4 regions of the Geomicrobium sp. JCM 19055 genome follow, and region 1 is predicted to be linked to each of the others. Evidence: riboswitches for the same ligand, from Rfam matches in the RefSeq annotation. Region 1 holds a riboswitch; each other region holds the start of a gene.
What was found. A riboswitch is a leader RNA that binds a small molecule or an ion and turns the genes downstream of it on or off. The one in region 1 is predicted to bind thiamine pyrophosphate.
Positions count from the first base shown of each region.

Region 2: linked by a shared signal. The riboswitch ahead of JCM19055_RS16895 (thiamine phosphate synthase) and the one ahead of thiD (bifunctional hydroxymethylpyrimidine kinase/phosphomethylpyrimidine kinase) in region 1 are both predicted to bind thiamine pyrophosphate.
Region 3: linked by a shared signal. The riboswitch ahead of thiC (phosphomethylpyrimidine synthase ThiC) and the one ahead of thiD (bifunctional hydroxymethylpyrimidine kinase/phosphomethylpyrimidine kinase) in region 1 are both predicted to bind thiamine pyrophosphate.
Region 4: linked by a shared signal. The riboswitch ahead of thiT (energy-coupled thiamine transporter ThiT) and the one ahead of thiD (bifunctional hydroxymethylpyrimidine kinase/phosphomethylpyrimidine kinase) in region 1 are both predicted to bind thiamine pyrophosphate.

Region 1 is NZ_BAXL01000007.1:68,913-71,091, reverse strand. It holds gene JCM19055_RS07740 (DNA glycosylase AlkZ-like family protein) at 1-332, opposite strand, end outside; partial or broken gene thiD (bifunctional hydroxymethylpyrimidine kinase/phosphomethylpyrimidine kinase) at 355-1,157, opposite strand; TPP riboswitch at 1,230-1,335, opposite strand; partial or broken gene cls (cardiolipin synthase) at 1,426-2,179, shown strand, end outside.
Region 2 is NZ_BAXL01000020.1:29,341-31,519, reverse strand. It holds gene JCM19055_RS16900 (NADP-dependent oxidoreductase) at 16-978, shown strand; TPP riboswitch at 1,066-1,172, shown strand; gene JCM19055_RS16895 (thiamine phosphate synthase) at 1,256-1,852, shown strand; gene thiO (glycine oxidase ThiO) at 1,852-2,179, shown strand, end outside.
Region 3 is NZ_BAXL01000025.1:57,563-59,741, reverse strand. It holds gene JCM19055_RS19220 (hypothetical protein) at 1-457, shown strand, start outside; gene JCM19055_RS19215 (hypothetical protein) at 411-776, shown strand; TPP riboswitch at 859-973, shown strand; partial or broken gene thiC (phosphomethylpyrimidine synthase ThiC) at 1,074-2,179, shown strand, end outside.
Region 4 is NZ_BAXL01000011.1:52,757-54,935, reverse strand. It holds partial or broken gene ade (adenine deaminase) at 1-105, opposite strand, end outside; gene JCM19055_RS23650 (GNAT family N-acetyltransferase) at 192-527, opposite strand; TPP riboswitch at 802-905, shown strand; partial or broken gene thiT (energy-coupled thiamine transporter ThiT) at 997-1,553, shown strand; gene JCM19055_RS10850 (polysaccharide deacetylase family protein) at 1,651-2,179, shown strand, end outside.

The DNA.
Region 1 (2,179 bases):
CTGTATTGCGCCTGCTCTTCTTGCCATCGTATTCGTATGCGTTCACGTACCCCCTTTAAAAGAGGATAGTCTTCTATCGGCAAAAGGCATGCTGCATTCGCAAAATGTTCAAACGCGAGCTTTTGCTGGAGCAACTGTCCGTAATCATCATTGTGATACGTTTCGTTCCTGTTCATAAATACGAGGTGATGGTTACGCTCAACGACAGCGACCGGATCCAGTTGAACCGCTTCCAATGTTGTTAACGTTTGAAGAGCATCGGAACAATGCGGAAGTAACTTCTCAATCAAAAATTGACGTGCAACCGTTGGTGTTACATGAAGCTCTTCCACCATCATTCCTCCTTATTAGTGGCTACTTAGTCGTTAATCGGTGTCCCCAATGATTTGTTGGACCTTGGCCTTTACCAATCTCTAGTGGATTACTAATGCACTCGTAATAAACGACTTGCCGTGCTCAACGGCTTGATTCAACGAATCTCCTTCAGCAAGACGTGCCGTAATGGCCGCTGCATACGTACAACCACTTCCGTGCGTATGCTTCGTATCAAAACGTTTCGCAGAAAACTTCAGAAACTCTGTCCCGTTGTACAAATAATCGTCTGCTTCACCTTTGTAGTGTCCACCTTTGATTAAAGCGGCTTTCACGCCATATTCTTCTACGAGTATGCGCCCTGCTTCTTTCATATCTTCAATCGTTTCAATCGTAAGCCCGGTTAACGCTTGGGCTTCAGGCAAGTTTGGTGTGACTAACGTTGCTAGCGGTAATAGTTCTTCTTTTACCGACTGGCGAGCTTCTTGTGAAATCAACTCATGACCACTTGATGCAACCATTACAGGGTCAAGAACATACTGACTTACATTGTATTCCTTTAGTTTCTTTGCCACGATGGCAATCGCAGAAGGGTTGGAAAGCATGCCTGTCTTAACTGCATCTGGACGTATATCTTCAAACACTGCATCAATTTGACTTTCGATAAACTCTTCATGCATATCGACAAAAGACCGCACGCCAAGCGTATTCTGGCTCACAACCGATGTAATAACACTCATCCCAAATACACCGAGTTCTTGAAACGTCTTTAAGTCTGCTTGTATACCGGCTCCCCCTGTAGGGTCAGTGCCTGCAATGGTTAATGCTTTCGATACCATATCAATTCTCCTCCTCGTGATGCGCAAATAAAAAAACCTCCTGGTCAACACAGAAGGAGAAGGGCTTAGACACACAGATGTGCATACCATCCACTTTCCTCCGCCGCTGTACGGATCAGGTTCAAAGGGTTTTAAGCTTTCGCTGTCTCTCAGCGCTCCATTTCGCGCACCCCTAGTGGTCTATTTTCGTTCATTTTAGCATACATATTATAAGATGTATGCAAATTAACATGATACGATATGAACGTATACCTAAAAAGAAGGGGGGATACATATGGACATTATTTCAATTTTACTTAGCTTACTCGTCCTTCTAAACATCATGTTAGCTGCTGTGATCGTCTTTATGGAACGTAAAGACATTCATTCCACTTGGGCTTGGCTCTTGATCTTAATGTTTCTCCCGTTTATCGGATTCATTCTTTATTTAATTCTCGGTCAGAACTTAAGCCGTAAACGCCTTTTCAATTGGGATGGCATCGAGAAGATCGGTCTTAAAGACAGCATCGACACACAGCTCCGCCAAATTGAAGATGGCAGTTATCACTTTCACAGTGACACAGCTAAAAACAATGTAAACCTCATCACATTGCTCCTTCGAAGTGATGGTGCACTACTCACTCAAGACAATGATATTGACGTTTTCACAGATGGAATTGATAAATTCTCGGAGTTAATTACAGACTTAGCCGCTGCGAACGATCACATTCATTTACAGTATTACATCTTTCGAAATGACAGCATTGGCAAACGAATCATTGCTTTATTAACAGAAAAAGCGCTTGCAGGTGTACAAGTCCGCGTTCTATACGACGACATGGGTTCAAGGAAACTTTCAAGAAAGCACTTTCGCTCACTCATTCGAGCAGGTGGCGAAGTCGGTGTCTTCTTCCCGTCACGCATTCCTTATGTAACTCACGGTTAAACTATCGCAACCACCGTAAAATCGTCGTTATCGATGGCGAGATTGGTTATGTTGGCGGCTTTAACGTTGGGGATGAATACCTCGGGCGCACGAAGCGATTTGG
Region 2 (2,179 bases), on a different contig from region 1:
CAGGAGGTTTTACACATGAAAGGCATTGGAATTAATCATTACGGAGATGAACGTGAACTTACCGTCGTTGATCTACCTGACGTTACAATAGGCGCAAATGATGTGCGCATCTCGCTACGAGCAAGTGGCGTGAACCCGATCGATTATAAATTACGTGAAGGTTACTTGAAAGACGCGTTGAATTTCCAACCACCACTTATTCTCGGTTGGGATGGCGCTGGAGTTATTACGGAAATTGGAGCTTCTGTTGATACATTTTCAGAAGGAGATGCGGTTTACTTCCGTCCAGAGCTCACTGAGTACGGGACGTATGCGGAAGAAATCGTTGTCGATTCTTCACTCGTACAACCAAAGCCAGAAGAACTTTCTTTTGAACAAGCAGCTTCTCTACCACTCGTTGGCTTAACGAGTGTGGAAGGGTTAATTGATGTTGCCAACGTTCAAGCTGGACAACGCGTGTTGATCTTAGGAGGAAGTGGCGGTGTTGGTACCGTCGCCATTCAAATGGCTAAAGCGCTCGGCGCACACGTCACAACGACATCAAGCTTTAAGAATCGTGAATTTGCGAGCGCTCGTGGTGCAGATGAAGTCGTTGCCTATGATGAAAATGAAGTCATTCAAGGAGAATTCGATGTATTGTTCGATGCGGTTGGTGGTGCTCCTTATCACAAAGCGATTTCCCATGTGAAAAATGGCGGTATTGCTGTAAGCATCGCAGGTGGCGGTAGCCAAAACGATGACGTGAAGAAAATTGAAACAGAGAAACTAATTCAAGTTCATAATATCTTTATGAATCCGACTCCGAATAAGATGAAACGTCTTCATGAATTCGTAACGAAAAAAGACGTCTATCCGGTTCTCTCGCACACGTATCCGATGACAGTTGATGGTGCTAAGAACGCGCATCTTGACAGTGCTACGGAACGTACGACAGGGAAAATTGTCTTAGTGCGTGAACAAGACGCACCCATAGAGTAAATGAAACGAGAGCCGAGTGGCTCTCGTTTTTTACGTTCTTGACGAGGTCAAAACGCATTGCTATGATGACAATACAATAACTATACAAAAAACTACTAGGGGTGCCCTTATGTTATGGGCTGAGATGAGTGAAGACTCAAACTCTTGAACCTGATCTGGTTTATACCAGCGGAGGAAAGTAGATGATGCAGTGTTTTGTTTGAGTTCGCAACAAGACAATTCTGCCGTCCTTTTCTCAAAGGGCGGCTTTTTTTGTATTGAGGAGTTGAAAATCACCATGAAATGGCATCTGATTACAGATGAACAAATCCCCTTCCATATTCAAGTACGTACGCTCAAACAATGCGCGAAAGAAGTTGAACTTCTTCACGTTCGCAATCAACATGCATCACTACAACGGTTACGCCAACAAATTGAACACTTATTACGTCTTGGATTTACGAAGCAACAACTGATCTTAAACTACCATACAGAAGCGGCAATCGCTTGGGGGTTAGGTGGCATACATCTTAAAGAAACACAGCTTGACCAGTTACATGATTTAAAAAAAGCACACCCAACCATGACAATTGGTGCTTCAGTCCATGATTTAGATGCCGCGCAATACTGCGAAGATCAAGGGGCTGATTATGTATACGCAGGGCATATTTTTGATACACCTAGCAAACAAGACACACCTGGACGAGGGCTAGATTTTTTACAAAACATTGCATCCAATGGATTGGTGCCCGTTTACGCGATTGGAGGCGTGACGACTCATAACGCCACTCAATGCCTTGAAGCAGGTGCACATGGGGTTGCAGTCATGTCTGCAATCTGGCAATCAAATTCTCCAAAAACAACTGCACGTCAATTTACGAAAGGTGATCAATAATGAACCAACGATCGTATGACGTCATCATTATTGGAGCTGGGATTGTCGGTCTTTGCACAGCATTTTATAGTGCCAAGGCTGGTTTACGCGTCGCAGTTCTAGATCGCTCCACCCCAGGCAGCGGAACAACGTCGAAGGCAGCAGGCATGCTCGGTATTCAAGCTGAATTTCGTTCGCCGAATCCGCTCTATCATTTGGCTAAAGAAAGCATCGCACTTTATAAGACACTTACCAATGAGCTTCTAGAATATCAGACGACCTCTCTTGATTGGACTTCTTCTGGTGCCATTAAACTTGCGTTCACGCATTCTGAGCACAAACAATTGT
Region 3 (2,179 bases), on a different contig from region 1:
CTTTTTCTATCTGTTTATACAATTCGCGTTTGTAATTCCGGTATGGTTTTTAGGAACTGGTGTGCGAAACGGATTTCGTAATCTTAAACAACGATTGTGGTATCATACTCGGATTTTCTTTTATTTTGCTCTATTTATACCGTTTTCTATGGGTGGGTTCATGTGGCTATTTGATTCTCAAGAGAATGCCTTAAGTCACGGTGATGAGCTTTATATGATGTTGTACGCGAATGACTCATTCATGTGGCTGATCGTTATTCTGTTTATCGTTTTTATTCTTTCAGTGGCGCCACTTCTGTCTGGTGAAGGTATAAAACAAAAACGTGTGCTTATTCCCTTCTTTACGAGCTTACTGATGTTGCCTCTGTTGATTTTTATATCGTGGGATCATGTTCGCGTGATTGATCATGATGGCGTGTCGATCGTATCATTCGGGGAACGGCAAGAAGCAACTTGAAGAAGTGGATCATGTCGTTGTTGAACCTTTTATCCGGAGAAATCCAGGTACGACGAATGTGCCCCCTTCGAGAACAGCATTATTTGCCATCCATGTTGTGGAGCAATCAGGAGACGTGTACACGTTTGATAACTTTGGCTTTAACAATGATAAGATGAGTCAAGCCTTAGAAGTTAGGAGCCACGTTGTAGGTAAGGGAGTTCCGTTCTTCATTCAACAACCAACGGAAGATCAATGGAGCTTTATGGTCATTGAATTGGAAAACGAAGACGTTGATGAAGAGATGTTCCAGCAACTATTCACACCTTATCCACAATAATCAATAAGAAGTTGCACCTCTTCGGATAAATTCTGATTTGACTTATTATTCAATCCATTCTATACTTATGCCAGAATTAAATAACCTTAACTAGGGGAGCCCAATGAGCTGGGCTGAGAGGGAAGCGCAATGAAGCTTCTTGACTCTTTGGACCTGATCTGGATCATGCCAGCGTAGGGAAGTTATCTATGAGTCATTACTTCTTGTATGGATAAACCAGGTCGATTTATTGCGGCCTGGTTTTTTTGTATGCTCTTGATCTCGTCCTTTAGGAATTAGTTTGAAGGAGAGGCTTAAATGACAAAAAGTGTGCAGCAAGAAAACATTGAAATGTTGTCTAGTTTTGAAGGAAGTAAGAAGGTGTATATTCAAGGTTCCCGTCCTGACATTCAAGTGCCGATGAGACAAATTTCGTTAAGTCCAACCATTCATGAAGACGGCAGGGAAACGCACAATGAACCCCTCCTCGTCTACGATACGAGTGGACCATATACGGACGAAAACGCTCATATTCAGTTAACAGAAGGGCTGCCAGCTATACGGGAAAATTGGATCGTAGAAAGAAAGGATACACAAGAGTATGAGGGACGCCAAGTAAAGCCTGAAGACAATGGCGTTCGTAGTGAATCATCGACGCATGATCAACAACAAGTAGAGTTCCGACGTACCGTTCGTAAAGCACTACCAGGTCAATGTGTGACCCAACTTCATTATGCCAAAAAAAGGCATTATCACGCCTGAGATGGAGTTCATTGCCATTCGTGAACAGATGGAACCGGAGTTTGTTCGTGAAGAAGTTGCCAAGGGGCGGGCGATTATCCCGTTGAACATTAATCATGTGGAAAGTGAGCCGATGATTATTGGTCGTAACTTTCACGTCAAAATCAATGCGAACATTGGTAACTCTGCAGTTTCGTCTTCAATTGAACATGAAGTAGAGAAGATGACGTGGGCAACCCGTTTTGGTGCAGATAACATTATGGACCTTTCAACCGGAAAGAACATTCATCGAACGCGGGAGTGGATTATTCGTAACTCCGTTGTTCCAGTTGGGACGGTTCCGATTTATCAGGCACTTGAGAAAGTAAACGGTGTCGCTCAAGATCTGACTTGGGACGTTTATCGGGATACGCTCATTGAGCAAGCGGAGCAAGGGGTTGATTATTTTACGATTCATGCGGGCGTTTTATTGCGGTATGTTCCGTTAACGGCGAATCGATTAACGGGCATTGTTTCTAGAGGTGGATCGATTATGGCGCAATGGTGCCTTGCTCATCATGAGGAAAGTTTCTTGTATACGCATTTTGATGAGATTTGTGAGATATTACGTGCCTACGACATTTGTATTTCCCTTGGTGATGGCTTGCGTCCAGGATCGATTGCAGATGCGAATGACGAAGCTC
Region 4 (2,179 bases), on a different contig from region 1:
ACTAACAAGTGTTGCATTTTGAATGACGAGCGTTGCTTTCATTTCCCCTCTAGCTGTTTGATTTAACTCGACAAGGCACTCTTCTTGCTTCTGGCGTTGATACATTCCTATTCCTCCTCATAATCTATAGAATAAACTTCAATTGTTTTACGTTGCTAGTTGTTGACGTACCTGCTCTACAGAAAATGTCATCACCCATTCTTTAATCTCTCGTTTATGAATAACAAACGTCGATAACGAATAATGCATCGGTCGTAATGCACGATAAAAAGCCATCGATGGGTTTTCAACAAGGCTTCTACGATAAACGATTGATAACCTTGTGCATAAAAATCCTCCATCGCTCGTTTCATCAATGCCTTACCAATTCCTTTTCGCTGTACGCCTTCCAATAAGTATAAAGCATAAACTTGTGCATGTGCTTGAACGTTTTTACTTCTTCCGATTGAAATGAATCCGATAATATTATTTTGATCATTACTTGCAACATAGGTCATTTCCATCCCTGCGTTAATTCTGCTTTCCATAGTGTTGCCCTCTCATCTACTTGTAAGCTATTAAGAAAAGAAGTAGGCACGATTCCTGGGTAGGTCGTTTTCCAACTACTTACATGGACATGCGCGACCTGTTTTACGTCTTCTAGCTTAATTTCTCGAATGTGTACGTTCATTTATTTTAGACAGTCCCTTCTCATTATGTGCTCTACGAAAAAGATCATTCATCTTTATAAAAGCTCTACACAGCAAAACGATATTGGTTTTTTTTGTATCTTTAGTCTATAATAAAAATGAAAATTGTAAATCAAACCACTAGAGGTGTCGCAAGACTGAGAGGGGCTCTTATTGCCCTAACTCTTCGAACCTGACCTGGATCATACCAGCGTAGGGAAGTGGGAACGGTCCTTCTTATCACTTGTTTTATTGGGACCTGTCTACCTACATCCCCCTGTGGCAAAAACAGAAAGGGGATATTTTTGTGCAAACAAGAACATTAATCATGGTCGAAATTGCTCTGATGACTGCATTAGCACTTATACTTGATCGTATTGAATTTAGCGGTCCATGGGTAATGGGAGGATCGATAACACTTGTGATGTTACCGATTTTTGTTATGGCATTTCGTCGAGGCGTTAAAGTCGGTGTAGCAACCGGATTACTTGTCGGGACGCTAAAGCTCGTTCTCGCTCATCGATTCTCCACCCTGTACAGGCGCTATTGGATTACCCCGTTGCCTTTGCAGTCGTTGGACTTGCAGGACTGTTTACACTACGTAATCGTAAAGGGGAACTTGCGATTAAATGGGCAATCGTTGGGCTTTTTGTAGCAAGCTTCTTGCGTCTATTCGTGCACATCATATCAGGGGTGATTTGGTTTGGTGCTTACACACCTGAAGGATGGAACGTTTGGATTTATTCGATCGTATATAACGCATCTTATATTATTCCAGCAACACTTATTACATTTGGAGTCATTTTCTTAATTAGTAAAGCACAACCGAGTTTCTTTAAGAAAGCCTTACCTGCATCTAAAGTAGACAATCCAATTGCTTCTTAATTTTGTCGCTACTCATCGTTGATGAGTAGCTTTTTTTTCGCATGATTTAAGGAAGATCAGGCAAGATAAGCTTGAGATGTAAAGAAAGGAGTCGCTTATGAAAAGGATTCTTTTTGCATTGTGTAGTTTGCTTCTTTTGTTTACGAGTGGCTTCAATGACGTTCAAGCGAAGTCAAAAGAAGAATGGCAAGACTCTGGTGAAATCGTCTGGAATGTTCCAAGTGAAAGAAAATTAATTGCGATTACATTCGACGATGGCCCACACCCTTTGTACACACCGTTAATTATGGATGTACTTAAAAAGCATCATGCAAAAGCAACATTTTTCGTAATCGGTAAACATGCAGAAAGGTATCCAGAGCTTTTACAACGAGGAATCGAAGATGGACACGAAATTGGGAATCATACGTATGAGCATGTCGGTATGCAAGGGATTTCTGATGATCTATTTCTTCAACAACTCGAAAAAACCGAACAAGCCATTATCGCTGCTACAGGAATTCGCCCTGTTTTCTTCCGCTCAGTCGGTGGCTATTATGATGACCGGCTCATCACATTAGCTGCAGATGAAGGATACCGGACGATTATTTGGTCATGGCATCAAGACTCTAGAGATTGGAAACGCC